Linked DNA regions of Rubripirellula tenax. The main gene of each other region encodes a partner of the protein of the gene in region 2 in a complex. Links are inferred from orthologs where the notes say so. Each region holds a gene or a part of one and is shown on either strand. Other genes may lie near its edges. The genes, in order: Poly51_RS21305 and mnmG.

Evidence for each region.
Region 1: the proteins of mnmG (region 2) and Poly51_RS21305 are in contact, whole or in part, in a solved structure (PDB 9HIP), measured with the Escherichia coli proteins. The link is inferred for Rubripirellula tenax from one-to-one orthologs.

Annotation. Positions count from the first base shown.
Region 1 is NZ_SJPW01000006.1:70,002-85,749, forward strand. What follows is about bases 1,827-4,813. They hold Poly51_RS21305 (tRNA modification GTPase), read right to left. Parts: upstream 4,011-4,813; coding sequence 2,643-4,010; downstream 1,827-2,642. Other genes in these bases: Poly51_RS21300 (hypothetical protein), read left to right, coding at 1,827-2,641; Poly51_RS21310 (protein-disulfide reductase DsbD family protein), read right to left, coding at 4,015-4,813. Outside these bases: Poly51_RS21295 (PEGA domain-containing protein), read left to right, coding at 1-302; more of Poly51_RS21300, read left to right, coding at 335-1,826; more of Poly51_RS21310, read right to left, coding at 4,814-6,672; Poly51_RS21315 (aminoglycoside phosphotransferase family protein), read right to left, coding at 6,761-7,834; Poly51_RS21320 (M20/M25/M40 family metallo-hydrolase), read left to right, coding at 7,952-9,634; Poly51_RS21325 (tetratricopeptide repeat protein), read right to left, coding at 9,698-11,077; Poly51_RS21330 (beta strand repeat-containing protein), read right to left, coding at 11,074-13,716; Poly51_RS21335 (DUF4347 domain-containing protein), read left to right, coding at 13,984-15,748. UniProt on the Escherichia coli protein: Exhibits a very high intrinsic GTPase hydrolysis rate. Involved in the addition of a carboxymethylaminomethyl (cmnm) group at the wobble position (U34) of certain tRNAs, forming tRNA-cmnm(5)s(2)U34.
Region 2 is NZ_SJPW01000002.1:1,274,825-1,290,521, reverse strand. Bases 6,187-9,122 are described here. They hold mnmG (tRNA uridine-5-carboxymethylaminomethyl(34) synthesis enzyme MnmG), read right to left. Parts: upstream 8,596-9,122; coding sequence 6,778-8,595; downstream 6,187-6,777. Other genes in these bases: Poly51_RS10495 (hypothetical protein), read left to right, coding at 8,760-9,122. Outside these bases: Poly51_RS10530 (hypothetical protein), read right to left, coding at 1-1,205; Poly51_RS10525 (dienelactone hydrolase family protein), read left to right, coding at 1,376-2,197; Poly51_RS10520 (hypothetical protein), read left to right, coding at 2,223-2,786; Poly51_RS10515 (zinc metallopeptidase), read right to left, coding at 2,788-3,477; Poly51_RS10510 (sensor histidine kinase), read right to left, coding at 4,028-5,209; Poly51_RS10505 (response regulator), read right to left, coding at 5,334-5,921; more of Poly51_RS10495, read left to right, coding at 9,123-11,021; Poly51_RS10490 (peroxiredoxin family protein), read right to left, coding at 11,034-12,047; holA (DNA polymerase III subunit delta), read left to right, coding at 12,174-13,217; Poly51_RS10480 (suppressor of fused domain protein), read right to left, coding at 13,263-14,618; Poly51_RS10475 (PEP-CTERM sorting domain-containing protein), read right to left, coding at 14,685-15,428; Poly51_RS10470 (ABC transporter ATP-binding protein), read right to left, coding at 15,564-15,697. UniProt on the Escherichia coli protein: NAD-binding protein involved in the addition of a carboxymethylaminomethyl (cmnm) group at the wobble position (U34) of certain tRNAs, forming tRNA-cmnm(5)s(2)U34.

The DNA.
Region 1 (15,748 bases), on a different replicon or contig from region 2:
ACCAAGTCATCGGGACAACCCCCGCGGCAACCAGCTTCCTCTATTATGGGACTCGAGAGCTCCGAATCGAAAAAGACGGTTACCGCACCGAAACGATCCGCCGTAAAATCAAGCCGCCGTGGTATCAGTATCCGGGAATCGATTTTGTTGCCGAGACGCTGTGGCCGGGCGAACTTCGTGACGAACGAATCATCGACCTTGAAATGGTACCCAAAACGGTTGAGCCGACCGATAATGTGCTCGATCGTGCCGATTCGCTTCGCAACCAGTCTCGTGCCGGCGTGATCACCGCTCCGCCCTAACCCTCGTCCCTGCTCGCGATGAACGGAACGCCATGATCCGAGGGTTTGCCGTACCGATCACCGTCGCGTTGCTTCTTGTCGGCGTCTTGACCGGCCGCGAGCGTTTGGCATTTCGTGACGTCAGCCATTTCTATACGCCGCTCTACGGGTACGTCGCCGATCGATGCAGCCAACAGACTGTGCCGCTCTGGAATCCGCTCGATCAAACCGGCATTCCACTTGTCGGCGAAACCACGACCGCCGTTTTCTATCCGATCCGTTACTTCGTATTCGCGCTGCCGATTTCGACGACGGTCGCCATGGGGTGGTACGTCGCGATCCATCTGGTGGTCGCATCGATGGCCGCGTCGTTTGCTGCCCGAGCGATGGGAGTGCGGCGGCATGCGGCTTGGTGCGCCGCGGTGATGTATCCGATGTCGGGAAGCGTTTGGTTTCTGTACACCAATCCGCCCTATCTGGTCGCGGCGGCGTGGATGCCGTTGGCTTTGGCCGCCCTGATTGGTCGAGCACGTCATGGCGACCGCAAGCCATCGTCGACGATCATCATTAGCGGATTCGCGATGGCGATGATGGTCCTTGGCGGAGACCCACAAACGGCGCTGCACGTCATGATGATCGCCGCGGCGATCATCGCGTCTCGCACTTTCCGGCGCGTACCCGATCGAGAAAAACGTCTGGCAACCTTTGCAACTTTGGTCGCCGCGCCGTTGCTGGCGGCCGCCTTAGCCGCGCCTCAAATCGCCGCATCGGTTTCTTGGAGCCGACAAAGTGTTCGCGTCAACGCCGACGTCGAAACGAGCTTGGTCGAAGCACCGATCGTCGGCGGGAAACGACATCAAGCGTTCCAGTTCTCGTTACCGCCGTGGCACATCGTCGAAGTTTTCACACCCAACGCGTTTGGGTCACTGCTTCCCGCGTATCGAAGGCTCAGCCATTGCATTCCCGGTGACGGACGCATGTGGACTCCGACCGTTTACGCCGGCATGCTCGCGGCCTTGGTGTGGTTGGATCGATTGATTCGCATCCGGCGTGAGCGAATGGATGCACCCATGGCGATCGCTATCGCCGCGCTGGTGCTCGCCACCGGCCACTTCGGTTGCGTGTGGTGGTTGCAAGCGACCACCGGAATGTTGGGCAACATCGACAGCAGTGTCGGCGGTCCCTATTGGTGTCTGTATCAGTTTTTCCCCGGCTATGATTCATTCCGGTATCCGGCCAAATGGTTGACGTTCTTCTCGCTGGGGACGGCTGTGATGTCGGCGCGGTGGCTTGACCAGTCTCGATGGACCAACGCCCGGCGGCCGATCATCTTGGTCACGATCATCATCGCCGGCGCGGCCATCGTCGTCACGTCGATGAAGTGGAACGGCACGGGGCTAAGTGACGCCGATTCGCTGCCGGCCGACAGATTCTGGGGGCCGCTTGACTTCGCCGGCGGACTCACCGAAATCACGGGATCGTTGGTCCATTCGGCCGTTACACTGTCGATGATCATCGGCATCGTTTTGCTTGGCAGGGCAAAGCACTGGAAACACACAACTTGGGTCACGGTCGTCGTCGGCATCACGCTGATCGAGTTGATGTTCGTTGACCACAGCATCACGTACGTCGTCAATCGAGCGGATGAAGATCGCCGGGTCGCTTCCATTGCTGCGGATCCGTCACCCGTTGGCAATCGGTGGATGCGAACTCAATCGGGTGGTGGATGGCCGACCCAATGGCAAGAATCCACGGACAATGAACGATTGATCGACGTGGAAGCAAGCCAGCGGGCATCGTGGTTCGGACGCTGGCACTTGGCTGATCAACAAGCAGTCTTCAACAACATGGTTTCGATCGATTCGCGTGCCATGGATACGTTTTGGAAAAACGCCCGTGCCACGACGTCTACCAAGAACGAGTCCGAACGAGCGGACTTCTGGACGGATCAACAGCATCGCTACAGCATCGACGGCGTGATCCATTGCACCGACCGTGCTTCCAACGGAATGGTCGACGTCGTTTTCAAAAACCGTCCCGCCGAAACGGTCACAGCGAAAAACGACTATCACATCGATTCGCCCACCACGTCGGAGATCATCCGACCGGTCTTTCAAGATGGAAACTGGGTCGCAGAATTTCGAGCAACTGGCAACGAAAATTGGAAGTCCGCTGTCGTCGTTCCGCACGACGAATTGAAACAAGCCACATCCATCCCAGCCGGAAGGTGGCACGTGCGTTTTCGCTATCGCCCGTGGTGGATCACGCCGACGATTGGCATGGCCGCTACTGCTTGGACCTTGGTGATCGGCTGCGCAGGGTTGGCATTCCGACAACGACGCCACACGGTGTCGAAATGAACTACTTGCCGATACAGAACCGACCGAACACGCGGTCCAAAATATCGTCCGTGTAGACCGCGCCGGTGACCTCGCCCAAACACTGCGCCGCCAAGCGCATCTCTGCGGATACAAACTCGTGACCCCGACGGGTTCGCGTCAATTCGATGGCCGTCACGATCGCTTCTTGAGCCCGATCGAGCGATTGCCGGCAACGGGCCGCGGTTCCCACCACCGAACCTGTTTCTTCCGCATCACGCCCGTCCAAGGCATTCCGAATTGCGTCGATCACTCCATCGATGCCGTCGCCCGTCACAGCACTGCAAACCAGCGTCTCGTTCGAATCTATTGTCAACGCATCGACCAAATCGCACTTCGTCGCCAAGAAAAAATCCACCACTCCGGTGCGTCCGCTTGTCGTCGCTTCGTCACGCAAACGCCGGACGGCATCGGAATAATCGCTGCGACTTCCGTCGATGCACCACAACCGAACATCCGCGTGTCGAGCCGCCTCGGTCGCCTGGTCTTGCGATTGCTGCGAGACACCATCCGTCGCCGCTTCGATGCCCGCCGTATCCAGCCACAGCACACGCCGGTCGCCGACGAAACCGTCGATCGAAACGACATCGCGAGTCGTCCCCGCCACGTCGGCGACGATGGCCGTTTGCGACGTCGTTAAACAGTTCAATAACTGGCTCTTGCCCGCGTTCGGTTCACCTCGCAGCGCGATCTTTGCTCGTGCCGCACCGCCTCCGCGTTGTTGCATAACACGCGCCGTTTCGGCCAACTCGGCGACGATCTGTTCCAAACGCGCGATCAGGTTTTCGTCGCTAACAAACTCGATGTCTTCGTCGACGAAGTCGAGCCCGGCTTCGACATCGGCCAACAGATCTAAGAGTGTCGACCGCATCGACTCGAGCGGACGCGAAAGGTTGCCCGACAATTGACGCAGCGCATGATCAAGCGACCCGCGGCCTTCGGCATCGATGACGCCAAGTACGGCTTCGGCCTGCGTCAAATCCAACCGACCGGCCAAGAAAGCGCGCATCGTGAACTCGCCCGGTCTTGCGGCCCTGGCGCCGCAGGAGACCGCAACATCCGTCAAACGCGAAAGCACTGGCAACGAACCGACCGTGTGCAATTCCGCCGACGGCTGGCCGGTATAGCTTCGGCGATCCGGCCACAGCATGATGTCCAATGCCAAGTGGCCCAACGGATCACCAAGATCGACACGCGATGTAAATCGATGTGTGTGATTCAAACCGGACGACGGGATGCCCATCGACGCAAGCGTTGCTGCGACATCTGGCCCTGACATTCGCACGATTCCGCGAACGGCGGGCGATGTGGGCGAGGCGATCGCTACGATCGTTTCATCAAGGTCCCACACGCGATCAGCGGCTCGCGCCGTCAGATTCGCCGTGTCGTGAAACCAGCGAAGCCGGCTCGGTCGTCGACGTCACTTGCCCCGACGGACGACCGACACTCTCGCCCGCTTGCTCCAATGCATCGAGGACGTTTTGCTGACTCAAAAGATCACGAAGGATGATCGGTTGGTCCGGCGCTCGCCCGGGATAGATCGCCAAAAGCGGGATCGACCGACTTTCCAACTCTTCAAGTTTCTGCTGGATGGCTTCGTCAAAATCGGTGTAGTCGGCGTACATCGCAACCGCATCCAATTGATCGACCAGCTTACGCGTCGGTTCGGTGTTGATCGCGAACTCGTAATTGTAGATGCAGTTGGTGCACCATTTGGCAGAGAAGTCCAGCAGAACAGTCTTGCCTTCCGCTTGCAGCTGATTCAGCCGCATCTCGCTGTAGTCTTCCCAAGCCAAGACTTTCGGTCCCGGTACCAAATTGACAAACGCGGCATAGGAAATCAGTGCCGCGGCAGCGATCCCACCCGTCCACGCCGTCATGCGTTTGGGCAACTCAGACCACGACGGAACCTGTCCGATTACCCAACAACCGAACCACACGCCGATCAAGGAAACGAACACGGGCAGCTTTTGGTAGTCCTGGAACTGTGCAAAGAAGAACGCGACCGTACCCAAAAACAGAAACGCCATGAACTCCTTGAACGTCTCCATCCAGTTCCCAGGTTTGGGAAGCCACGAAATCAACTTCGGCTGCATCCCGATCAGCAAGTACGGCAGCGACATACCAAGGCCGACCGTCATGAAAATCAAAACCGTTTGGATCGACGACAACCCGAGCGTCAAACCTAAGATGTAACCCAACAGCGGACCGCTGCAGGGTGTCGCCAAAACCGTCGCGAAAACACCCTTGGAAAACGCGCCGGTCAAACCTTCGCGACTCTGCAGTTCTTGCGACGCTTTGTTCGAAGCCATACCGGGTGCGGGAATTTCCCAAACGCCCAGATAGCTAAGTGCGAGTGCAAAAAGCCCAAGTGTTAGGCCCAGCTTGACGGGAAAGTACGTGAACTGCTGCCCCCATCCAAACTTGAACACAACCGCCAGCATCGCTAAAAACGCAAAGACGGCTAAAATGCCGGCCGCATAAACCAAGTTCAGCATCAGCACGCGACGTCGGTCTTCACCGGCTTGGCTGACAAAGCCCATGATCTTCAATCCGACCACCGGCAAGACGCACGGCATCACGTTCAAGATGACCCCGCCAACGAAGGCGAAGAACAAAATGACGGGAAACGAAGTCGCGGACGCTGCGAGCGGAGCAGCAGTCGTCGAGTTGCCACCTGTACCAGTTCCACCAGTACCGTTGGATCCAATCGAACCGACGATCGGCAAGGACGCTTCCGAATTGGCCTCGGAATCGTCTTCGATACTGGCATTTCCCTGTTCGGGTTGCGGCGCGACTCGGGGGACCGTGACGTCGTCGACCCACTTCGTCTCGGCTGCCGCGTCCAGCGCGACGGCTGACTTGGCGCTGGCGAACGTGACAGGACCTTCACCCGCCGCCGACACGCCGGCGACCTCTAGCGTGGTCGCAAACTTCAATGCCACCGGACGGTGACAACTGTTGTCCGTACAAGCCTGGTAGGCGACAAAGCCTTCGATATTTTTTAGACCCGGCGCCGCATCGGCGGGCACCGCGATCGGCACCGTCCAAGAAACTTCGCCGCCGTAGTAGTGAACTGGTGGCAACGTTGGCACAATCGATTTGCTGATGACTGGCTTGTCCGCTTTCGGCCCGCCGACTTTCATGCCACTTTTTTCGGTCACGACGAAATTGGTGGACGATTCGGCGTCGTCGATCGCGGCGCGATAAACGTGGAACGATTTGTCTGGCTTTGCAGTGAACGTCAACATCGCCGTTCCGCCCGGCGCGACTTGCGCCGGACTTAGCGACGCCGCCCACTGGACGACATAGTCTTTGTCGCGAAACCATGTCGGCTTCGCGGACTTGACCGTTGCGGTCGTCGGTTCGACGGCCGTTGCCGTTTGATTCATCGCCACGGTCGCGGTCGGTTCGGTCGCTGGCCCTGTCGCCGGAATTGGGCCACCGTACTGGGCTACCAACGTTTCGCGAATCGGCAAACAACTGCCGTCGATCGTTTCGCAAACCAAACCGTTGACGTCGATTCGAATCGAATCCTCAAATCCGAACGGGACTTTGATGGGTGCTGTCCAAACGACAAAGTCCTCGTGTTCTTCGACCGTCAGACCGTTGTATTGCGACGAGATGCTTTTTGATGGCGGTGCTTCAGGCGTGAAGTCACCAACGATACTGACGTCCTGGGGCGACTTCAACTTGAACTTCGTACGCAGCGGGCCGCCCGGCGGTTGGGTCGTCGAATAGATGTGATACGACGGAGCCAATTCCGCTTCAATTTCAAGCACGCCGTCACCCGAGGGTTCGGCATAGTATTTTGCTTGAAAGGTGACCGGCTCGGCAGCACGGTTGCTAGCACCAAAGCCACCAAGTGTGAAGTTGGGAAACACGTCGCCACCGGCGTCGAAGTCTCCCTGTGCCATTGCCCGGCCGCTATCCCATCCCACCATTCCCAGCAGCAAGAAAGCGAACAGAGCGGCCAGCCAGCCGGTGTTGGTCGTGTGTTTTCTATGGTTCATGATTTTGTTTTTGAAGGGTCCAGCCCGCGAATTCTACTTGTGACAGGATTGTTCAGTCAACGAAGCAGCCCGATCGCAGCCTTCCCAGCTACCGCAGACTGTGACCCCAAGGTGGTTCGTCGCTGTCGGCCAGTTCTGTCAAAACGTCGATACGCTCGGCAATTCTTAATATATCAGCATGAAACGAGCGATTTTCAAGGACGATCCAAGTTAGCCAATTTGCCAGCCCGATCCACATCGTCGCGTTGTGCAGCGCACGTGCTAAGGCGAGAAAGCTGATATCGTCCATGTCCGTCGCCAGCTTGCCATTCAATACGTTTTCTTCTCGAAAACCCGCCATACCGGCTTCCCAGACTTCGTTTCGACTTTCTCGGTCCCGATGGACCAAAAATCCGCCGATCCAACGAGCCAAATCCGTCGCGGGCGAATCCAGCCGTACGGCGTCAAAGTCGATCAAGCCGCTCACCCCGCCATCCGCAAACAAGACGTGCTCGCGATGAACGTCGCACAGAACGACTTGCGACGGCACCGGTCGCTTCTCGAAATCCGACAGACGGGCAGCGATGCGGCCCGACGCAGCAAGCCATCCGCTTCGCAGCTTCTGGACCGCACGATCCACGGCGACAGCCAATCGATGTGGCAGTTCAGGGACGCCCCGATCTACGACGGTCAACACCTGGGGAACTTCGTGACGCAGCGAAGCCAGTCGCTCGATCCGCGACGTAACGGCCTTCGACACTTGGCTCGACAATGGGCTCGACAATTGGCTTGCCAAACCGGCGGAAACGACCGAGCGATGGAATCGAGCGATCGCAGCTGCGCCAAGCTGGATCGTTTCGACGGTCGCATCATCGGCGGCGACGTCCCCAGGCATCCAAGTCGCCAATTCCCATTGGCGACCACCGATCGTTGCCGTTGCAATGGTCTCTGGCACGTACGGGCAACCATTTTGCCGAGCCATCCGCACGATCGCGTGAACTTCGTCAACACGAGTCCGCGAGGTGCCCGCAGGCCACATCTTTAGCGCGAAGCGATCCACCGAGCCCGCGCGGCAATCATAGACGACGCCGCCACTGAACCCCGCCGGAACCGCCTTCGCCCAATCGATCCGATGGACTTGGTTTACCCAGCGATGCACGTCGGCGGGAATGGGCGAGTCCATCAACGATCAAAAAAATGGGTAAGCTTTGGTAACAGCACGCACAGGACGTTGCTTTGAGTTCTTCGTCAGACTTCGGAGAATCACTTTGTCTCTCGATCATCAACGGACAGATACGCGATGAAACGTTTCCGGTTCACTTCCCTCGTCTTCGTCTTAGCATGCACATCGCTGGCGTCGGCTCAAGATACGACGGCCACCCATTCCCTCACAACCGCTGAAATGGCCGCCGCAGAGGTCATCGACGAAGACGGTTTGCGAGGACACGTTCGTTTTCTCGCCGACGACCTTCTGGAAGGCCGCGGTCCAGGATCGCGCGGCGATGCGATCACCCAGCTGTATTTGTCGACCCAGTTTCAAACGCTCGGTTTGTCGCCCGCCGCCGGCGATGGCCAGTGGTTACAGTCCGTGCCGCTGGTCGGCGTCAACACCAACGCACCACCGACGGTCACGTTTCGATCCGGCGACGAGAACCTAACGCTGAAGTCGGTGGATGATTTCATGTCGACGATCGGGAGCCCGACCGAATCTGCTTCGGTCGACGATGCCGAATTGATCTTCGTCGGCTACGGCATTCAAGCACCCGAATACGATTGGGACGATTTTAAAGACGCGGATCTGCGCGGAAAAATTCTGGTCATCATGAACAACGATCCCGCCGACGATCCGGAACTGTTCGAAGGTAGTCGTCGTTTGTATTACGGCCGTTGGGACTACAAGTACGAAAGTGCCGCGCGACAAGGTGCCGCCGGTGCAATCATCATTCACACGACGCCTTCCGCTGGCTATCCCTGGCAAGTGATCCAGACGTCGTGGGCGGGTGAAGAGTTTGAATTGCGAGGTGTTGAAACGCCACGGATGAAATTAAAAGCATGGTCGACCGACGATGCTGCGAAGAAGATCGCGACGCTTGCCGGCAAGGACTTGGACGAACTACGCGCGGCGGCCGAATCGCGTGATTTCCGACCGGTGCCGCTGGGTGTAACGCTTTCGATCGAATTGACCGCGTCGGTCCGCCAACAAGACACGGCAAACGTGATCGCAGTACTTCCCGGCAGCGACCCCGACCGGCGCGACGAACACGTCGTCTACATGGCTCACCACGATCACCTTGGCATGTCAGCCGAACGTGACATCAACGGCGACAATATTTACAACGGCGCCATCGACAACGCATCGGGTGTCGCCGCACTTTTGGCAATGGCAAAAGCCTATGCCCAGCTAGAACCTCGCCCAGCCCGCTCGATCATGTTCGCCGCCGTGGCCGCCGAAGAGCAAGGGCTGCTCGGATCACGTTACTTTGCCGCCGACCCGCCCATTTCTGCTGGAAAATTGGCCGCCGTGATCAACATGGACGGCACCAACATCATCGGTCGCACGCACGATGTGAATGTGATCGGCATGGGAAAATCATCACTCGACGCACACGTCCAAGCGATCGCAAAAGCACAAGGACGAATCGTGACTCCGGATCATTTTCCCGATCGCGGATACTACTACCGCAGTGATCAATTCAGTCTCGCCAAGATCGGCGTTCCCGGCGTCTACCTACATTCGGGCATCCAAGTGATCGGCAAGCCGGATGGTTGGGGAAAAGAGCAACTCGACCAGTGGGTCGAAAAGATCTATCACCAACCCAGCGATGAATACCTAGAAGATTGGGACTTGACCGGCGCAATTGACGACACACGCTTGCTGTTCCACGTCGGTCGTCGTGTCGCAGATGCCGCCGAAATGCCGGCCTGGACTGCGGGGGACGAGTTCGAAGCCGCTCGCCAGAAAGCCATAGCAGAAAATCCGTGATCCGACGGCGGAACGCAAAAGTTCAAACCGCGCCGTTTCAACGGCGGCGTATTCGTTCGTTGGTCAAAGCTTGCGAGCTGGCTTGCTATGCTGATCTCGGGCAAAGAATCTTGGGCCCGCGGCGGTATCGTAAAGTTGCATCAACGCATTTGCGTCGTCCGTTTTCCCCATCGCCCTTTTGAATTCGGCCATGTAGTAGAGCGTGTCCCGCGACGGCTTGCTCAATTTTAATGACTCCGCCAAGCTTTTGTCCGCTGCCGCAGTGTCACCCAGTCGCAGCTGCACCCACCCCAAGGTTGCCCACGCATCGCTTGAACTTGGCAGATTGCGAACGACGGATTCCGCAATCTGCATCGCGCGTGCCCGCATCGATTCGTCTTGCCGATCAACAAGGACTACCGCCAACTGCATCGCCGCGGCGACCGAATCGGGACGTTCTTGGTGTAACTTGGAAAGAATCGTCATCGCATCGCTGAAACGACCTTCCAAGCGAGCGGATACGGCCAGCAAAAAAAATCGCTCGGCCTCCTCGGTCGGGTCTCCCGAAACCGGCATCTTCGAATCGCCCAATAGCGGCTTCGCCTTCTCCGGTGCATTGGTGTGTAACAAGAACCTCGCGTACGCAAGCCGAGCGGCTGTTTGTTGACCTCCGACGGATGCCCGAACCGATTTTTGATAGGCTTCATCCGCTTCGGCGACCATGCCAGCCTGTTCGTATAAGGCCGCCATCATTTGATCTGGATTCCCAATCGCGGGAACCTTCGCCGCAAGATTCGTCAGCGCCGTAAACGCTGACTGATAGTCCTTTGCTAGAAAACAGGATCGCGCCAAGCCCGAGTAAGCCTGACGAGCGACCGTCTCCGACAATTCCGCAGACGCCTCGATTAGCGAACTGTAAGCTTCCCTCGCCTGATCCCAATCAGAACGCCCTTCACAACAGATCGCTTTCAACAACTTAAGCCGATCGGCAACACGGCCCTTCATCGCTGGCGACCAATGCCGCGGCGGATCAATGCGTTCCGCCAGCCCCGTCAACGCCCACCCGTCAAACCAACGACGTTGCCGAACGGCCAATTCGGCAAAGGACAAGTAAATACCAACACGCTGAGGCCCGATTGCGGAAGCTCGTTCGAGCCATTGCTGAGCCTCAAAACCACGACCGGCCGAAAACAGCAGGTCCGCGATGACGACGTCAACATCTGAAACTTCGGGGTGCGTCCGCAGGACTTCCAAATGTTCGGCTGCTTCGCTTAGCAGTCCCTTCGCGATCAAGTCCTTTGCGTGGCTGATCCGCTTAGCGAGAACAGCATTCTCACCCGGAACATCCTGCGGCAGTTCGCCTACTCCATCGATAAACGAAGTCACGTCCGCGCGGGCGATCACGCACGGTACTAGCCATGCAAACCCGATCGCAATCAAAGCGAGCTGCCGTGATCGCTTCACGCTAGCACCAGTTTTTGCCGACGTTTGCGATATCCGATGACGACCAAACCTCCCATCGCAAGTGCGGCCACCGCAGACGGTTCCGGAACGGCCGTCACGACGCTGAACAATCGGACGTCGTTGTTGCCGTCGCCGACACCATAAGCAACCTTCAAGTCGAACCCGCCGAACGTGCCCACGGTGTCCAGGTTATTCAAACCGTTGAACATCCCCGTTCCGCTGATCGGATCACTGACGAACAAGAAATCGAATACCATCCCATCGGCCAAAGTAAAACCGTTGACAAGTGAAACATTCAGTCCACCACCCAACGTCAACCTATCGAACGTCAGCGTGTCAAACTCGCCCGGGTTCGTGCCACCCAATTCGATGTCCAGCATCGCCGTGCTGCCCAAGTCGAACTCACCATCGCCATTGAAATACAAAATTCCTACGCTGAACCCGGGGCTGATCGTGCCGTCCAAGTGAACCGGAACCGTGGACGAAAATACCGTCCCGTTGCCAACCAATTGAGAATCCGAAGCGAACGTTGCCTCATTGCCGGTGCTGACCGATTGATAAAAGTAAACTGTTCCTGCGGTCGTGCCGCTTACGTCACCCAAGGTCACCTTCTGATTGCTGAAGGTGTGATCCTGGTCGATGTAGAGCGTGGACGAATTGTCGATACCAATGTCACCCGCAATCGTCGTGCCGCCCATGACCGTGACGTAACCCGACGGTTCGGAAAGTGTCATCCCGCCGGTCACTGACACCGCGTCGAGGGCCCCATACGAGTAGGCCAAACTGTTGCCGTTCAATGTGCCACCCGAAATCGTACCGCCCGCCAAGGTCCATCCAGGGCCGGGGCTAAACGTGCTGCCGACGTTGGTTTGAGTCCCTGAGATGTAAACCTTGCCACCCGAAGCGACGTTGATGGTGCCCAAGTTTGCGGTATCGAATGTGCCGCCGAGTGAAAGCGACGACGTGCCGTCGGTCGACAATACACCGCCGCTGTTGGACCACGCCCCGCTCATCGTCAGTGATGACCCCAGTGTTGACGACATCGTGCCACCGACGTTGGTCGTATTTCCCGAGCCAACGTCAAGGATGGCTCCGTTGGAAGCCGTAACCGTTCCGCGATTGGTAAACGTTCCGCCGCCAAAGTCGTACAGTCCCGAATTGGTCGACAAAGTAGCTTCGATCAGTCCCTCGTTGATCAGCTCGCCACCTTGAAGATAAAAACCGGCTGCGTTGGCACGTACCGTCGAACCGCTGTCGATCGTCACCATGGAACCGGTTAGCAAATAGACGACGCCGCTGGTTGTGCCGCCCGCATCGCCAAGAGTCATCGTTTGACTGCTCAAACTAAATGCTTGATCGACATAGATCGTCGAATTGTTTTCGACAGCAATGTCACCGGCCACTGTCGTGCCGCCAGACAGCGTGACGTAACCCGACGGTTCGGAAAGTGTTATCCCACCGGTCACTGACACCGCGTCGAGCACGCCGGACGCGTAAGCCAAATCGTTGCCCGTCAGCGTGCCACCCGAAATCGTACCGCCCGCCAACGTCCACCCGGCACCGGGACTAAACGTGCTGCCGACGTTGTTTTGAGCCCCGGTGATGTAAACGTTACCGCCCGTTGCCCGGTTGATCGTTCCCAGATTCGCGGTGTCGAATGTGCCGCCGAGTGAAAGCGACGACGTGCCGTCGGTCGACAATACACCGCCGCTGTTGGACCACGCCCCGCTCATCGTCAGCGATGACCCCAGTGTTGACGACATCGTGCCACCGACGTTGGTCGTATTTCCCGAGCCAACGTCAAGGATGGCTCCGTTGGAAGCCGTAACCGTTCCGCGATTGGTAAACGTTCCGCCGCCAAAGTCGTACAGTCCCGAATTGGTCGACAAAGTAGCTTCGATCAGTCCCTCGTTGATCAGCTCGCCACCTTGAAGATAAAAACCGGCTGCGTTGGCACGTACCGTCGAACCGCTGTCGATCGTCACCATGGAACCGGTTAGCAAATAGACGACGCCGCTGGTTGTGCCACCCGCATCGCCTAGAGTCATCGTTTGACTGTTCAAACTAAATGTTTGGTCGACATAGATCGTTGAAGTATTTTCGACAGCGATGTCACCGGCAACCGTTGTTCCGCCGGCGAACGTGACGTAACCCGACGGTTCGGAAAGTGTTATCCCACCGGTCACTGACACCGCATCGAGCGCGCCGTAAACGTAAGCCAGATCGTTGCCCGTTAGCGTGCCACCCGAAAGCGTACCGCCCGCTAATTCGTAACGGCCGGCGAGGACTTGTAGCGCGCCGTTAAGGGACAGAATTCCTGACGTGTGGCGAAAAGTGGCCGCACCGGCATTCAAAGTCAGATCGTTGATCGACCGATTGTCATCCAACGTTACCGTGTAAGTACCCGATTGGCTGACCAGTACGTTTTCCGCAGCGTTATCAGGAACAACGCCCGTGCTCCATTTCGTCGCATCCGACCACGTTCCCGTCGTCGGGAACGCCCACGTCGTTTGAGCCGACGCAGGATTACCAAACCAAGCAACTGAAGTTCCCAATCCCAACAATGCCGCGGCCAGTCGCATACGGCGACGCTTTCCATTGCCCGACAACCCAAAACCAACGCAAGTTAAACGCTTCATGATGAATCCACGCTCACTGACTTGGCAGCGACAATCGGATACTGTCGTCCCGGCCTGTTCAGACTGCCCAAACTGTCACGTGGGGGGTTCGAGGGCGTCAATGGTACCGCCCTCGAAATTCGTAAAGATTTTTTTGATCCGCATCGCCCCCAACGGAACGCGGCGTCTTCGGTAGAAGGCTTGGCGGCAGCAAACCCGGGCCGTTTGAGTTACCATCGGGGGGCTAGACCAAAGCCTCCCAAGGTACCGCAAAGCTCGTTAACCACCATGATTCGCACCCCACACCGTCGTTCGTCCGCTCCTTGGTCAATTTTGGAACTTGAAAAGCGGTTGATGTTGGCCGCGGATGCGGGCGTCGCCGTCGCTTCGCCGGCCCCTTTTGCCGAGTCCGTTACCCGGGCCGACTGCACTTCGATCGTCTTCATTGATACATCGGTGGACGACTTGGAAAGTCTGGTCGGTGGAGTGGTCGACGGCGCCGAAGTGGTTTTGATCCAGAGCGATGAAAGTGGCATCGACCAAATCACTCGCGAACTTGCCCGACGCCGCGGCATCACTTCGGTTCACTTGGTCACCCACGGTCAAGCCGGTCGTCTGCAAATCGGCAACGACATCTTGGACCATGGCTCGGTCGAACAGTTTCAATCGCAGCTCAGCAGCTGGGCCACTGCGATGAACAACGGCGCCGACTTTTTGATCTACGGCTGCGAAGTCGGCCGAGGCGAACGGGGGTCGCAATTGATGCGCGCCATCGGACGCATGACAGGCACCGATGTTGCCGCTTCGACGAACTTCACCGGCAACACCAATGCTAACTCGGATTGGCTTCTCGAAAAGCAGTTCGGTCACGTTGATGCCGCGACCGCGTTCTCATCGTTGGCGCGAGATTCGTACAAAGGACTTCTGCCGATCACGATCCGCGCTGCCGGCGTGACGGGCGAAGAAAACATGCAACTGCGAATTGATGGCAGCGTTGTCGCAACTTGGAACGGGATCGGCGGCGATGCTTACGGCGGCCAATTCAACGACTTTAGTTATTCAGCCGACGGGATCTCTGCGGACCGCATCAGCATCGCGTTCACCAACGACCTGTACGATGACGCCGCGGGAATCGACCGCAATCTTCGCGTCGACTACATCACCGTCGACGGACAAATTTTTCAAACCGAATCGCCCGCGGTGTTTTCAACTGGCACCTGGAAACCGAACGATGGAATCGTGCCCGGTTTCCGCGAGTCCGAATATCTGCACACCGACGGCACATTCCAGTTTTCCGATCCAGGCAATCCAGGTGGCGGCACCGTCGTCGCGATCACCGCCAGCGGTGACACCGGCGCCGAAGCGATGACGTTGCAGATCGACGGCGCCGATGTGCGAACTTGGAACGCCACCGCAACGGATGCCGTCTACACGTTCGTAGCGGCTGGAACCGTCGATGCGGATTCGATACGAATCTCGTTTGACAACGACGTCTACGATCCGGCGAACGGAATCGATCGCAATTTGAATGTCGACCAGATCTCACTTGATGGCGTTGTTTATCAGACCGAAGCGCCGACGACGTACTCGACGGGCACTTGGTTGCCCGCGGACGGCATCACCCCCGGTTTCCGGCAATCCGAAACGCTTCACTCCAACGGGTACTTTCAATTCGATGGCGAACCCATCGCTACGAATCCGGGCACCATCGGTCTGGCGGTAACGCAAGTGACGGTCGACGAAAACGGGGGAACCGCACAGATCGCGCTCACACGAACCGGCGGCAGTGACGGCGTTGCGACCGCGTTCTATCAAACGGTCGGCATCGAAGCGACCGACGGTGTCGACTTCGTCGGCAACGCATCGGGCACCGTCGTCTTTGCCGACGGACAGACCACGGCCACCGCGACGATCGCCTTGATCGACGACAACTTGATTGAACCCATCGAAACATTTAGCGTCTCGTTGTACCGCGTCGATGGCGCTGAATTGGGTGTGCCCCGAACGGCCATCGTCACCATCGTCGACGACGAAACGGGCACCGGGCTGGTTG
Region 2 (15,697 bases):
GCGGCGTCACCGCGATGAGCCAGACTTTTCAAGCATGCGGTCGTCAAATACGAATCGTCGTCTTCGCGATTCCGTTGATAGATGCGACGGACGGCGCTCCCGATCGCGGGCACTCGATCGTGAGTCAGGCTCTCGATCAATCTCGCCAAACCAAATTTATCAATCACTGTCGACTCGGGCCGGTGGTTGCTGAGAACGTTTTCGGGTTGATCAAATAAGGTAACCAACAGTTCGCGGCAACGATGATCTTTGCTTTTCGGGTCCGGCGTGAAACCATGAAACTCGTCCGATTCAAGGCCCGCCAAATCACCGAACAACTGTTCCCTAGTGGCTTCCCGGTATACATCGCCATGCTTGTTGGTGAACTCGTCGAGCACCCGCTTGCATTCGGCTCTGTCTTCCGTCGCGTACAGGACCTTCTTGCAAAAGTCATAGACCAGACTTGAGTCGTACGTCGGCAACGACAGCAAGGGCATCACGACATTCTCGACCGTTTCCGGATAGTACAGCGACAATCGGTAATACGCGTTAACGCGGCGACTGTGCCAGTCCGGTTGCTTGAAGTCGAGAATCAATCCGTCGCGATGCGATTCTTCCGTCAAGTCCGACCAATCGGCCAAAACGATATCGCGAAGTCGCTTTGAATAAGTCGGTGAATTGACAATCAATCCGCCGGTCGGCTGATAGCGAGTCGCCACGTAGTTTCGATTGACGATCTGGCCGAGTGCCACGAAACAAAGGTCGCCAACGGTCAAGGCGTGTTCGTCGGGGTGGTCGTCATTTCTAGGTGATGATTCGCGGTTGACGCCTTTGGGCGGTTCGCGACGCGTTCTGTGATTGATGTCGTATTCGTCTGAAAACTCCATCCACATCATTCCCGACATCGGCTCGGTGTCGATCGTTCTCGAATCGTTGATGTGCTTTAAGAGAACGGGCACCGCGTCGATGCCACGTTCGACGATCTTTCGCATCGGTATCGAAGGACGACGATACGTTGCACCCAGCAGCGCGGTCCTGATTTGGCCAGTTCCTTCATAGGGCAAAAATTCGTCGCCCGAAAAATATCCCGAGTACCCGAAACCAGGATCCGAGACCGTCACCAGTTCGTTGATCAGTTGCTCGATCGCCTCGTCAGCGACCGCTGGCGCCGGGACCACTGATGACGAGGTGGCCACAAGCAGAGAAAGTATTAGCGTTCGGATCATCGGTATGCTACGGCTTGAGAAAAAGTGCTGTCGATCGCCCGTTCACTCCTAATAGCGACGTTTTCCCGAGGATCGAACAGGCGGTCGCCCGACAGCACCTTGCCGATCACAAAAGCGGCGCGGTCCAATGACCCGGTCCGAAGTTTTGTCCCCACTTTCCGAGGCTTATGATGATGCGGTCGATTCCCACTCTCTTCTTTTTCGCGTTCGGTTGGCTCGTTCTTGGAACGGTTGCGGCGAGGGCCGAAGTCCAAACCGAAACCATTGTCTACCACGATGGTGATGTGGCGCTGGAGGGGTTTGTGGCCTGGGATCCGGCAAAGGTGACCGGCACGGCACCGGGCGTGTTGGTTGTTCATCAATGGATGGGACTGACCGACTACGAAAAAGGACGCTGCCAGCAACTGGCCGAACTCGGTTGTGTCGCGTTTGCGCTCGACATCTACGGACAAGGTGTGCGTCCTGCCGACACGGCCGAGGCGGGAAAGACGGCCGGTAAGTACAAAGGCGACCGCGATCTCTATCGCCGCCGATTGAACTTGGGGCTGAATCAGTTGCAAGGTCGCAGCGACGTCGATGGCAAGCGAATCGCGGCCATCGGTTATTGCTTTGGCGGGACGGGCGTGTTGGAGCTTGCGCGCAGCGGTGCCGATGTTGCGGGCGTGGTCAGCTTCCACGGCGGTCTGGATTCGCCCAGCCCCAGCGACGGTAAAAACATAATCGCCAAAATTCTTGTCTGCCACGGAGCCGACGATCCGTTTGTGCCAAAGGACGACATTGAAGCCTTCGTCAAAGAACTCAACGACGCGAACATCAACTGGCAAATGGATGTTTACTCCGACGCCGTCCACTCGTTCACTCAACCGATGGCCGGCAACGACAATTCCAAAGGCGCTGCCTACAACCAACAAGCCGATCACCGTTCGTGGTTGGCGATGCAGTTATTCTTTCAAGAGTTGTTCGGCACGAAGATGCCGTTGGTTCAACCGTAGTCGCCATGGCGAAAGGTCGCTTCCCATGAACTCCGTCAATCCCTTTCAAACGCCCGGTGAAGCTCCGCAACCACCGACGCATTCCACCAATCCGAATACGCCGACTTCGCTGCTCGCGATTTTGCGAACCAGCCAACTGATTTGCGGTGCGTTGGTTGTCGGGTTGTCGGTCATTGTGGTGACGTTCGCGATCATGCGCCGGCCACCGGATGCAGCCAACGACCCAACCATCTTTCTTGTGGTCGGTGGCGGGATGGGATTGCTAACGATCGTGATGTCGATGCTGTTGCCCGTATTGATTCCCAAACCCCCAATCGAACGTTCGGCGGCGCTGGCCGAGGTTGTCGAGTCGGCGAAACCGGGAGATCGGTTGCCCGCTGAAATGCAGCCCGTCATCGCTAACTTCATGACGCGGCAACTGCTGGTGGCGGCTCCTTTGGAAGGCGGCGCTGTCACCAACGTCGTGCTTTGGTTCGTCGGCGGCTCACACTTACACGTGGTGTTTGTGGGTATCGCGATTGCCTTGATGGTCCTGCGCATGCCAACGATGGGGCGACTGCGCGATCACTTGGCGGATGCGGTGACTTGAATTATCGTCGACCGCGGCCTAGGAAAATTTTGGCGAAGTACAGTGCCTGGATGATTGCGCCCAAGGCGGCGACCACATAGGTCATCGCCGCCCAGAAAAGTGCTTTGCGGGCGCGGCTGTATTGTTCGTCTTTGGCGATGCCAACTTCCTCGAGCCAATTCAGGGCTCGTCGGCTAGCGTTGAATTCGACCGGCAAGGTGATCACGCTAAACAACGCCGGCAATCCGAGTGCGAAAAAACACAGCAGCGCCGTGCCGTGATTGCCTGCCATTTGAGAAATGGCCGCGCCGCCGAATGCCAAAACGGGCAATGCAATGTTGCTGACCTTCAACATTGGCACCATCTTGGACCGCAGCGACAACATCGCGTAGCCGGTCGCGTCCTGTACGGCGTGACCGCATTCATGAGTCGCAACCGCGACGGCGGCGACGTTGGATTGCGAGTACACGACTTGGCTCAGGTTCACCGTTTTGTTGCGTGGATCATAGTGGTCGGTCAATTGGCCCGGCGTCGAGATAACTTGTACATCGGTGATGCCGTTTTCGAACAGCATTCGTTCGGCCGCTTGCCGACCGGTCAACGGCATCGGATCGCTCGAAAACTGGACAAACCGTTTTCTCATTTGCCGAGAAACCAACCCGCTGATCGCCGGAATACCAAACAGCAGCAGCAAAAAAAACGGATCGTTCACGAAAGGCTCAATGGTTGGTGTAACGTGGAACCTCTGACGGCCCGCATCGAATCGAACAACAGTGTAGCTTTGACGCTTCGGGTGGACCACGTACCGGTGATCAAAGAATGGTCGTTCGCCTTTTCGATCTAGACGAGTCAGCCGCCGAGCGTTAGCAGCCCCCTTTTTCAATAAACTGTTAGCTCACGGCTCCAGTACGCCGCAGAACCTTTACGCGGAAACATCTGACTGAATCGCTCAAGCCGGCTGCTCGTGCCGCTGGATTCGAGCGACGTGTAACAAGTACAGGTGTTCGGTCGTTTCACCACCATCGGTTGTTACGTACAACCAGTGCTTGGTCAGCTAGGCAGTTTCGGGATGCTTGATCGTGATGTGTGTCCCGTCGCTCATGACTACCGTGAAGGGAACAAACGGACGCACACTCAGCCCTTTCCTGAGTTCAGCTTGCATGATTGAATCTCCAAAGACCGGGTGACGCATTGAGTTGACACGTCCAGCCGGCGACCTTCAAGTCCGCGATCGTCGCACGTTTAAGGTTACTGCCGCGATCCTAGTGGTCGTTCAGCGTGATCGTTGTCACGCATCCGATCGGACCGCCCGCCAATATGACGTCGCCCAAGTGCAAGCGGGCGATACGGTACGCGCGACACAGTCCCATCCCAAGGCCCCGTCCCGCTTCTCGTCCACTGAAGAACGGATCAAAAGCATGCAGACGCGCCGATTCCGACAAGCCGGGACCGCTATCGGCCACATGGATCATGATTCGGCCTGACTCGCGGACCAGCGACAGGACGATGGTGCCTTGGCAACCCACTGCATCGACCGCGTTTCGCACGAGTGCAGTGATTGCTTCGGTCATCATCTTTTCGTCGACAACCACTTCGGTCGCATCGTCGGGTGTCGCAACTTCTAATCGGATCGATTGCCGATTCGCTTCATCGCGAAACGATTCGGCGACTTGATGAAGGATCGGATTCAAATCACACCGGGACCGGATCGCCGCCGGCGGGTTGGCGAAAAACATCAGGTCGGAAATCATCTCATGAGCGCGATAGACCTGGTCCACAATTCGCTGAAGCGTGGCGACGCGAGACGGATTGGTCTCGCCCCGCTGTAGTTGTTGGGCCCGTGTGGATATGTTGGCCAACGGATTGTTGATCTCGTGGCTCAAACCGTAGGCAAGCTGTTTCATCGCGCCAAGTTTGCTTCGCAACAGCACACGATCGAAGGAACCGTCCAAAGTTCGGGCGTGCTCCATCGCTCTCGCCAACTGTCCCAACATGTCGTCGGAAACGGTGGCCTCGGTGGGCATCTTTCCGTTGGTGGTCGCGACGATCCGTGGCCATTGGTGTTGCCAGGTTTGTGACACTTTGGGGCCGCCAGCTTCTAGCCAGAGCGCGGCATCGTCCATCCATCGATCGAGTGGCAACACACGGAAGTGTGCGTAGAGTTTTTGCCAGGTCGATCGGGTGGCATCGCTGATCGTGGGCGGGCCAAGGAACGCGTCACCGTTGGCAAATCGGGACATCGCGTGATCGATCAACCAATCGGCCAAATCGGCTGGGTCGGCTTGTTCATCGGTCCAACCCAGCGCAGCAAAAATCAGCAACGGCGGGTCGGATTGGATTGCCCGAGCGACGCGAGACCGCAGCGAATCGTTGATCGCCGAACCTCGACCGAGATGAACCAATAGCGACCCGATGGCCTCGGTGGCTTCGGGACTTCGCGGCAACCACCAACGGTCCGAACCGCGCCGCAAACAGGGCAAAAACCCTGTTGGGCTCGTCCTATCTTGACTACGGTTCGCGGCGTCAGTTTCGTTGCGGTTTGCCAATTTCGCTATCGGTTCGAATCGATCAGTTGATCACACCGCGATCAATTTCGAGCAAGTCGCATGCGCGGCTGACCAAGTCGTCGATCGAAAACGGTTTCTGCATGAAATCGTTCGCGCCCGCCGCCTTCAGTGCGTCAACCTTGCTGTGTTCGACCATCCCCGAGATGCACAGGATTTTCACCATGTCCATCGTCGGATCGTTGCGAACGCGTTGGCAGACTTCTTTTCCGTTGATATCGGGAAGCATGACGTCCAACACGACCAAGTCGGGTCGAAACTCTTTGACGCCCATTCCGGCGTCGAAGCCGTTGTTGGCCGTTCGGATTTCGAATCGCGCATCGCGTTCGAAGCCGTCTTTCATCAAGTCGACCAAATCTTGGTCGTCGTCGACGATCAGCAGTTTTTTCTTTCCGCTTTCAAGTGCATCGGTGGGAATTCCGTTGTCGCGCATGAACAGATAAAGCTGTTCACGAGGGATCCGGCGGAACTTACTTCCGGGAACTCGAAAGCCTTTAAGCGACCCGTTGTCGAAACAACGAATGATCGTTTGCTGGCTGACTTTACAAATCTTGGCCGCTTCGCCTGTCGTGAAGACCGTTTTAGTGGTCATGGCAGAAACCATCCTCCCTGCATGACTAGCCGTTTTTCAGAGTGAAACTTGGCTTCGACATGTCTTTCCCGCACTGAGCTGTAGCAGCACCGCGTGGATCGTCGTACCGAAGCGGACATTGGGTGAAGGTAGGAATGCCCCTGTTGGCAATCCGCCCGACCGATCACACCTACGCATCCTCTGCGTACAAGCCAGACCGGCCATTCACCGTAAGCCCTCATCTAGCAAACTTGCCGTTCCTACCGCACTACCACTTTCCCGCTTACATCGTCGGGAGGTGGCAGACTGCGTGAAGAACGCAGGCGACAAGAAGCTCCGAGCCTCTCTGCCTTGCCAAGCTTGCCTCATCGCCGAATTCTATCGATTCGTCAGATCCGGTCAAGATCGATTTGAAAGCCGTAAGTCAATAGAAACATTCGACTTACCGCAAAACCCGTGAACCAGGGCAAAAGTTTTTTGATTGCCGGCCCTGATAGTGTTATTTGCTAGCGTTTGCTTCGATCAGTTTTTTTGGCGTTTCCCAAGGCGTACCCAGGAAAGCCGACGCAGGCTTGCCATGGGTGTCGAATTCACTATCGAAAAGCGGGGAAAACTTTAGCTTAAACTCGGGTGACTCGCTGTCAACGAAGTCTTCCGGAACATCTTTGCCAAGCTTCCATTGCTACAGCCAAGCCAAGCCAAGCCAAGCCAAGCCAAGGGACGGGACGGGCAGAGGCTATTTTTCGAGCAGTCTGAGGTGGTGACCAGATCCCCAGCGCGCCCAAGTCTTAACATTGGCCGGGTTGAGTGGATTCAAACTGTGCGGGCGTCTGATAGCCACGACTCGTTGTTGTCTCGCCCCGCAAACCGATCGCTGCTAATGATCCAGGTGCGCCATCACCAATGCGATATCGGCCGGTGTGATTCCGCTGATGCGTTTGGCTTGGTCCAAGGACAACGGTCGGACCTTCGATAGCTTTTCGCGTGCCTCGTTTCGCAGCGCTGAAATTTTCTGGTAATCGAACGATGTGGGGATTCGCTTATCGGCCAATCGGTGTTGCTTCTCGACTTCCAATTTTTGCCGACTGATGTACCCCTCGTACTTCACGTCGTGCACAACTTGTTCAGCGGCCGATTTATCAATCACGGACAATTCCGGCACCAACGCGCACATCGCCGACCAATCAATTTCGGGTCGGCGCAAGTAAACGTCGCCAGGCGCGCGATCGATGCGGGCCGCTTTCAAAATGGCGATCGCACGATCGATGTGTTCCAGTTTCGTCGCGAACCTTTCGCGTCGATCGGCCGTGATCAGCCCGAGGGCATCCGCATCGCCGGTCAATCGACGATCAGCGTTATCTTGCCGTAGCAACAATCGGTATTCGGCTCGGCTGGTAAACATTCGGTAGGGCTCGTCGGTTCCGGCCGTTACCAAATCGTCGACCAACACGCCGATATAGGCTTGATCGCGAGTCGGGATCCAAGTCGGTTTCCCGGCAACCGTTAATGCCGCATTCGCACCGGCGATCAGCCCTTGCCCGGCGGCTTCCTCGTATCCCGTCGTGCCGTTGATTTGACCGGCAAAGAACAAACCGCCGGTCGACTTGGCTTCCAAGTGAGGCCACAACTGGGTCGGTGGACAGAAGTCGTATTCGACGGCATACCCATATCGCATGATGGATGCGTTCTCGAGGCCCACAATTTTTTTGAACATCTGATCTTGAACGTCGCGCGGCAGGCTGGTCGAGATGCCGTTGACGTAAACTTCTTGCGTGTGATGGCCTTCGGGTTCCAAGAAAAGTTGGTGTTGCGACTTGTCAGCAAAACGCACGACTTTGTCTTCGATCGATGGGCAATACCGAGGCCCGGTTGAGCTGATTTGGCCGCTGTAGATCGGCGCGCGATCCAGGTTCGCTCGGACCAAATCGTGAACCGCTTCATTGGTGTAGGTGATGTGACAGGGAACTTGTTGAACGTTCAACTTGTCCGTCAGGAACGAGAACGCTTGCGGGTCGTCATCGCCGGGTTGTTCTTCCAGGTTCGAGTAATCGATCGTTCGCGCGTTCAAGCGCGCGGGCGTGCCGGTCTTGAACCTTTCGACTTCGAAGCCGAGTCGGTCCAGCGCGCCGCTGATGCCCGACGTTGTGCCCTCCCCTCCCCTGCCCCCGGCTGTTTGCGCCGTGCCGACGTGCATGATGGCTTGCAGGAACGTGCCGGTGGTTAGGACGACGGCCGAGGCTCGGTAGATCGCATCGCCGCGAACCTTGACGCCTACAATGCGTTCACGGTCGCCGACCGTTTCGGTCACTATGTCTTCGACCGTTTCTTGCCGAAGGTCAAGATTGTGCTGGGTTTCGATCTTGGCCTTGATGTACGACTGGTACGCCCGCTTGTCGGCTTGGGCGCGGGGGCTGTGCATGGCCGGGCCTTTGCGGCGGTTGAGCATCCGAAATTGGATGCCCGTTGCATCGATGGCTTCACCCATCAAACCGCCCATCGCGTCGACTTCGCGAACGATCTGACCCTTGGCGACTCCACCGATGGCCGGATTGCACGACATTTGACCGACAGTGTCTAAGTTCGTCGTCAGCAGCGCCGTCTTGGCGCCCAAACGGGCCGCCGCAGCAGCCGCTTCGGTCCCGGCATGTCCGGCTCCGATGACGACGACGTCGTAGTGATAAACGATAGCGGTCATGAATTTCGCAGTGATTTCGCGGAATCGAGTTAAGTGCGGTTTTCTTAAAGAAACTGTCGTGAAATGGTCGAATTCGAAACAGAGGGACTGCGTCGACACGCCAGCCCCCGGATCGATTTCGCACGTCGATCAATCGTTCTTACACAGTGTTTCCCGATTGAGGCTTGGCCGACAAGATGCAAATCGCAAAGAAAGCGAAGCTGCTTGCTGTCCTAGCCGCCATCTGGGGTGTCGGTGAGATCGGTTCGACGTTCGGGCTGATCGGCACAGGTATGTCTATCAACACCAGTATGCTGATCAACACTGCGTCGGCTGTCGAGGTGAGCGGCTCGGTGGCTTCGGCCTCGATCGAGCCCGTGTTGGCAGCCCCCAGCCCCGACAGCTTCGTGCTGGGATCGCGAACCTTCACGATTCCCTACACCATCGACGTGACCGGCAACGATGCCATCGAAGTCCAGTTGTTCGTCAGCCGCGGCCCCTCCGATGCTTGGAAACTGATCGAATCGAAACGGCCCGACCGTCAGGCTGATGGCAGCGACCAGGCCAAGCAGTTCGAGTTCACGGCTGGCGAGGACGGCGAGTACTGGTTCGCCACCCGGACCGCCAAACCCACTGGATTGGCGACGCTTTCCAGCACCGTGTCGCCGCAGTTGAAGGTGTTCGTCGATACTGCAAAACCGCGTGCCGAAGTCGTCGCCGAAGCGGATGCGGATGGTCACGTCGACGTCCAAATGCTGATCGAAGACGCGACCCCGCTGAAAACGATGCAGCTTCGGTACTTCACCGATACGGATCGAACGTGGCAGGAAGTCGACTTGACCCAATTGCCGGCGGACGGACGCATCGGATTCACGCCGAGTAAAGCCTGGCAACAGCTCTCGTTGCAGTTGGTCGTCACGGACACTGCGGGCAACCAGAACTTTGCCAACAAATTGGTACAATTGCCTCGCATTGCCGAAGCACCGCCCGAACATCGTTACGCGATGCTGCCCGGTGGCGTCGACGCGCGGGCAACCCCGTACCGGCTTCGTGAATCCGAAGCCGTCGATGCGATGGCAGTGTCTGGTCCCGTGATCGCGCTGGATCGTCGCCGTGCGCCACAAAAGCAGCAACACGCGACCGCACATGGATATGCCCAAGGATACTCGCCGGCAACCGCAGCACCGCAGCGCGGCCTGAACAACTTTCGCGGTGCCGCTTTCCCGGGACCACAAGGAAACGGCGGTGCCTTGCCATCGCCATCGATTCCGGAACTGATTCCGCCGCCGGAACCGGCAAGCATGACGGACCAGTTGTTCGCACCGCCCAGCCGTCCAACGCAAACGCCGCCCGCCAACACGCCGCCAATCGATGCGCCGTCGATCTACGCGACGCCGGCTCCCTTTCCGACGTCTCCGGAACAGGTTGCCCCCGGTCCGGCCGAAAGCATTTTGCCGCCACCGGCTTCGTTGGATCAGATCACCAGTGGTTTCGGATTGGCGGCGCCGTCCAACCCGGCCGCGCCCGAATCCATTCCCGCACCCGACGGCCAAGCGGATCCGAACGCGCGGAAGATTCCGGAGTCGATCCCTGCGCCGACAGCCGACGAGGCACCAACACTGGGGCCTTCGCGAACGCTTTCCGAGGCGATGCGGCCATTGTCCGAACAAAGTGCCGTGCCACCCAAGCGAGAAGACACCCCGGCACCGTCGCCTCGTTTGTCACCGAAGCCGCCCGTCGACTATCGCAGCGCACGTCCCAATGCACCGGAGCCTTCGTCGTTGTCGGCTCGCGTTCCCGTTCGCTACAGTGAGGGACTGCGATTCAGTTTGGCCTACGAATTGGAAGCCGTCGGCAGCCAAGGCGTTGACGCGATCGAACTGTACGGCAGCGTCGACGAGGGGCGATCGTGGAAACTGTGGGGTAGCGACCCGGACCGATCCAGCCCGTTTGACATCGAGACGCGTGAAGAAGGTGTGTTTGGCTACCGGATCGTGGTCGTTGGTAAAAACGGACTGGCCAGCCCTCGGCCGTTGTCCGGTGAGACGCCTGACATTGTCGTGGTCGTCGATACGCAAGTGCCAACCGTGCGAATCACGGGCGCCCGTTACGGCGAAGGTGATCGCGTTGGCGCGCTGGTGATTTTATACGAATGCGAAGATTCCAATTTGATGGCCCGCCCGATCGCGCTGTCGTTCGGTCCCAGCACGGACGGACCGTGGACGACGATCGCGGCCGGTTTGAGCAACGATGGCGACTACGTTTGGCCTGCTGATCCTCAACTGCCGCGACAATTCTATCTGCGAATCGACGCGACCGACCAAGCCGGCAACGTCGGAACCTACATTTTGGATAAGCCCATCGACGCCCAGGGCCTCGCGCCCCGGGCAAGAATCCGTGGTTTCCAATCGATCTCGGGTGCCGCGCCGGACGCCTCGTTCAAGTAAGTGGGCGGCTGATCAAAATCCCTCGGGAACCGCCGGCCCCAAGACCTCTTGCGCGGATGTCGCCGCTTCAGTGCCCGGGTACTTCTCGATGATTTTTTCCATCATCGCATTCACGCGGGCTGGCGTGGTTCGGCCGGACTGAATCGATTTCTGAGCGATCTGCCACAACTTCATCGCGTCCAATTGTGTCTGGACCGATTCGTCGTTTTTCAGCTTCGACCAGTTTTGCTCGACGGACTCGGGAAGCGAGTAGCCGGCGAATTGCCCTTTCAACGTTTCATAGACTTGGAAGGCATGCCAAGGGTCCTCGGACTGCTCGGCTTGTTTGGCATCAGCGGCCAGCGTGTCGATTTTTTGTTGAACATACGACATCAATTTCTCGCCGGCGGCCTTGGCGGCCGGGCGTCGATCACGCGTTAATCGCGTCACCATTTTCGACGCCGACGCGTAGTCGCCGAACTCGACTTGTCGCCACGTGTCCATGACTTCGGACGGTATGTCGGAGGGGTCGACATTCCAAGACGCTCCGGCAGACGCGGCTTGCAACGTGCCGGGAATGTCACCACCGTCGGCCCGTCGAACTTTGCCATCGGGGTCAATGACGCGTGCTTGCCAGATGTTTTGCAAACTGACTTCGTTGACGCCTGCCATGCGTTCCAGCGATCGATCGACGTCCATGATGACGGGCACATGGATCCGCTGTTGCTTGACGTACCGGGCTACTTGCTCGGGCGATGATCCCGAGTTCACGGCGATCAACATGACCGGTTCTTTCTGATTGGCTTGCGCGGCGGCCAAAATGTCTGGCCATTTTTCGCGACACCGCGGGCACCCTTCCTCGAAAAAGTACAGCACGATCGCTTTGCCTCGCATCGCGTCGACAGAGATCGGCGAACTATTGATCCAGGCTCGTGGATCGCTGGGCAACCGCAGGCCGGGTTTCTCGTCTTGTCCCAACGCGACTCGCTGTGGGATTCCCTGAATAGCGGAAATCAACACTGCGAGTGAAAATAGCGACCGTATCATCTGGCTTCCTTCGATTCTGCTTTGGGTGACCCGTTCGCTTCTTAGCCCAACCGGCCGTGCGCTCAAGCAAGGTGCGTTTTCGAACCATCATTCTACCGTCCCGACGGCTCTGGTATTCTATCAGGTATGACACTGATTCACGCCTTCGAAATGCTGCCTGCTCCGCCCGCCAACGTCCCCGATGTGGTCGCCGTTTTCGGTGCCGACGCGTCGCTGCGGACTTGGTCGATGCAGGCCCTTTCGGTGGACGGTGACGTGACCCAGTTTGATGGCGAGTCGACGAAGTGGTCGGACCTTCGTGACGATTTGGCCACCGCTTCGCTTTTCGACATGGGCGGCGGCAAACGCACGATCATGGTTCGCGGTGCCGACAAGTTTGTCAGTGACCACCGACCGGAGCTTGAAAAGTATTTAGCCAAACCGGGGTCGGCTTCACGATTGATCCTGGATCTCGAATCCTTGGCATCGAATACGCGGATCTACAAGGCGATCTTGAACGATCACATGCTGGTCGCCTGTGGCAGTGCGACGGATGCCAAATCGGGCGTGACCGCAGCGACGCGGCGAAAGTTCTTGACCGGTTACGTTGCCGCGAGACACAAAACGAAATTGGACAAGACGGCTGCCGATGCGTTGCACGAAATGCTGGGTGACGAAATCGGCATGCTCGATACCGAGATCGCGAAACTTGCCCTCTACATCGAGCCTGGTGGCAAGATCGAAGAAGCGTTGGTGCGTGATATCGTCGCGGGTTGGCAAGGTAAAACGGTTTGGCAAATCACGGACGCGATTGCGACCGGAAACGCTGCCGAAGCGATTCGGCAACTCGACAAACTGTTAAGTGGCGGTCAACGCGCGATCGCTCTGCTGCCGCAAATCGCGTGGTCACTTCGTCGGCTGGGGATGGCGACCGCGATTGTCGAGCAGCGTGAACGATCGGGACGAAAGATCCAGTTGGAAGATGCGTTGTCGTCCGCCGGTTGCCGACGACCGAGCGAGATTCAACAGGCTAAACAACAATTGATCGGTATCGGCCGCGGCCGGGCCCGACAACTGTTGCCGTGGCTATTGGATGCTGACTTGCGATTGAAGGGAACGCACAGCACCGAAGGCCGTGATCGATTTCTGTTAGAGCAACTTGTGATGAAGTTGGCGAAGTCGGCCGTATAGCGGCGGGTGCTATTTTGCTTTCGCTACGTCTAATGAATCGCACGGCTAGTGAATCGTCGCGCGGGCTCGCTCGACCATGCACGGTCGATCCGGATCAATCAGCAAACCGTGTCCGAACCGATCCATCCATTGACAGAAAACGGCAACGCCTTGGCGGGCGATCAAAGCACGTTCCAACGATGTCGTGGGAACCACCCACAACATATGCAGTGGGTTCTGTTCGATCGATACTGCGTTGCGGATCGCGAAGTCCGACGGAATATTTGGAATCATGAATAGGCATCCATTCAATTCGCCGCAGCCGAACAAAGGCGACCCGTGCTCGTAGGTCGAACCGTAGCCGATCGACGATCCGGCTTGAATCGTTGTTTCGGCGATGCAGTGGAGTAGTTCAATGTACGAGGGTGCCGGTCGGTCGGCGTAGAGGACCAGCTCGCATCGCGACGACGTGGATCCGCCTGTCGAAGGCATTGCACGATCACTCAGTCCACTGGTCACGATCGTTGTGGCAGGACGCACGGCACTGGCCGGGTGGACATGAACGGCAACCGACGAGTTGTCCGAGCGATCGACATGCCCGCGAGCACCGAAGCGACGAACAAACTCGGCTTCACGAAGAAAACCTGCCGCTGTGATCCGAGGACGCGGAGTTACCGGACGCGGAGTTACCGAAAGTGGACGTGGATCCTCCGCCAGCATCGCAGACGGATCAGGAATCACGTTTGGTTCTGCGATCGCAGTTGGCTCTGGTGATGGAAGGTCGGCTGGCGGCGTTGAAGCGACGACAGTGTCTGGCACCGGAGTGTCCGTCGCAGCATCGGGCTCGACGGCAGTCGGAGCTGGATCCGGCAATGAGACCGGAACATGGGCTTCAGCCGGTTCCGCGATTGCAATCGGCTCTGGTGATGGCAGTTCCGCAGGCAATGCCGGGGAAACGATATCTTCAAGTACGGGACTCGCGATGACAGCCTCTGACTGGTCGGCAGTCGGATCCGCAGTCTTCGGCCGTTCCGGTGGTGCTTGTTTCTTCACCTTGGGTGCAACAGCGACCGGAGACGCAGGGAACGTCAGCCCGCTGATCTGTTGAGCCTGTTTCCACCGTTTGCCATCGCTGCTGACCATGACGGCGGGTTTGATCCGACCTGCGGCCGCCAGCTTGGCTAGTTTCGGCAACGTGAACGGGCCCGCATCACCACCGCGAGTCCGGACCCAGTACCGTTTGGGCGGCGCCTTTGGGAACGGCAGCCCGCTGATACTCTCGGCTTTGAACCAATTTTCGCCGTCGGCACTGACGCCGCTGCCCGGTTTGATCTTGCCGGCCGTCACCAAGCGGATCAACGTCTTGGACGTGATCGGTTCGGACGGGCCATTCTTCGTCTTGAGAAACCAATGTCGGGGCACCGCAAAAGCCTGAGTGAGAAGGTCTGTCCCCCGTGACAAGGACGACGCTCAAGCAGCCATTGTAATTCAAAAAAGGTGGGTTCCCAGTTTCAATTTCCGTACTGATCTTCGACGGCAAAATCCGAGTCCAACTGCACCCATTGCCAACGCCATGATGGATGATGGCTCAGGCACGGCGCTGAACGTGACAGTTGCCGCCACTCTCGCATTGACGGCATCGCCTGGAAACGAAAACGTCTGCGTCGGTACATCGATCCCAACAAATCCATGATTGTTGACGACCAATCGCAAGCTGTTGAGGCCACCAATGTTGAAGCCGCTGGTCACCGATCCCGCCACGGTTTCGTCGAACGTATAGCTGATGTCTGGAGTGTTGTACTGAAACTGCATCAGCCCAGTTCCGGTTGTGCCAAAGAATGTCGAATTGCCAATATCGACACCATTGAGCTGAAGGACCACACGATCGTTGCCGAACAGGTCGTCGAAATCCAATCGCACATCCGTCGCACCGGCTGGAATGGCGAACGTGTTCTCGGCCGAATAGAAACCGTCAAACGCGGCCAATGAACCACCAGTTGTGAAGGTGCCCGTCGCCTGACCATTGGAAATCAGGCTGATGTCATTGGCGCTGTTCAAGTTGACTTGAAAGGTGGGAGCGTTGACCGCTCCTGCGCCCGTCGACGTCCAGCTTGAAGCATTGCCGCCCGTCCCAAGATTCAAAACTTCAGCGCCGGTTGCTCCTGTTTGGGCAACGATCGAAATCAATAGTGGGAACAGCAACGGTCGAAAAAAAGCAAATGGAAGTGTCATCGTCGGCGACCGAAAAAGGATGCTTGCTTGGGGAACAATGAACGGATCACCCTTGCAGAGTATTTGCTCGCCCCCTTACAGGTCAAACGGGACGTGATCGCACGACGGGTGCACCTGCCGCCGCATTCTTTTACGCTACATGCGGTTGCTGGTACCTTTGGTCAACGCCATGAAGGCGGATTCGAGGTCAAGTTCTTCTTCGCTAAAACGCCGCAGATCGATGTCGTTTTGAATCAACAGTTTCGGCAGATCGCTGTAGTCTTCCACGT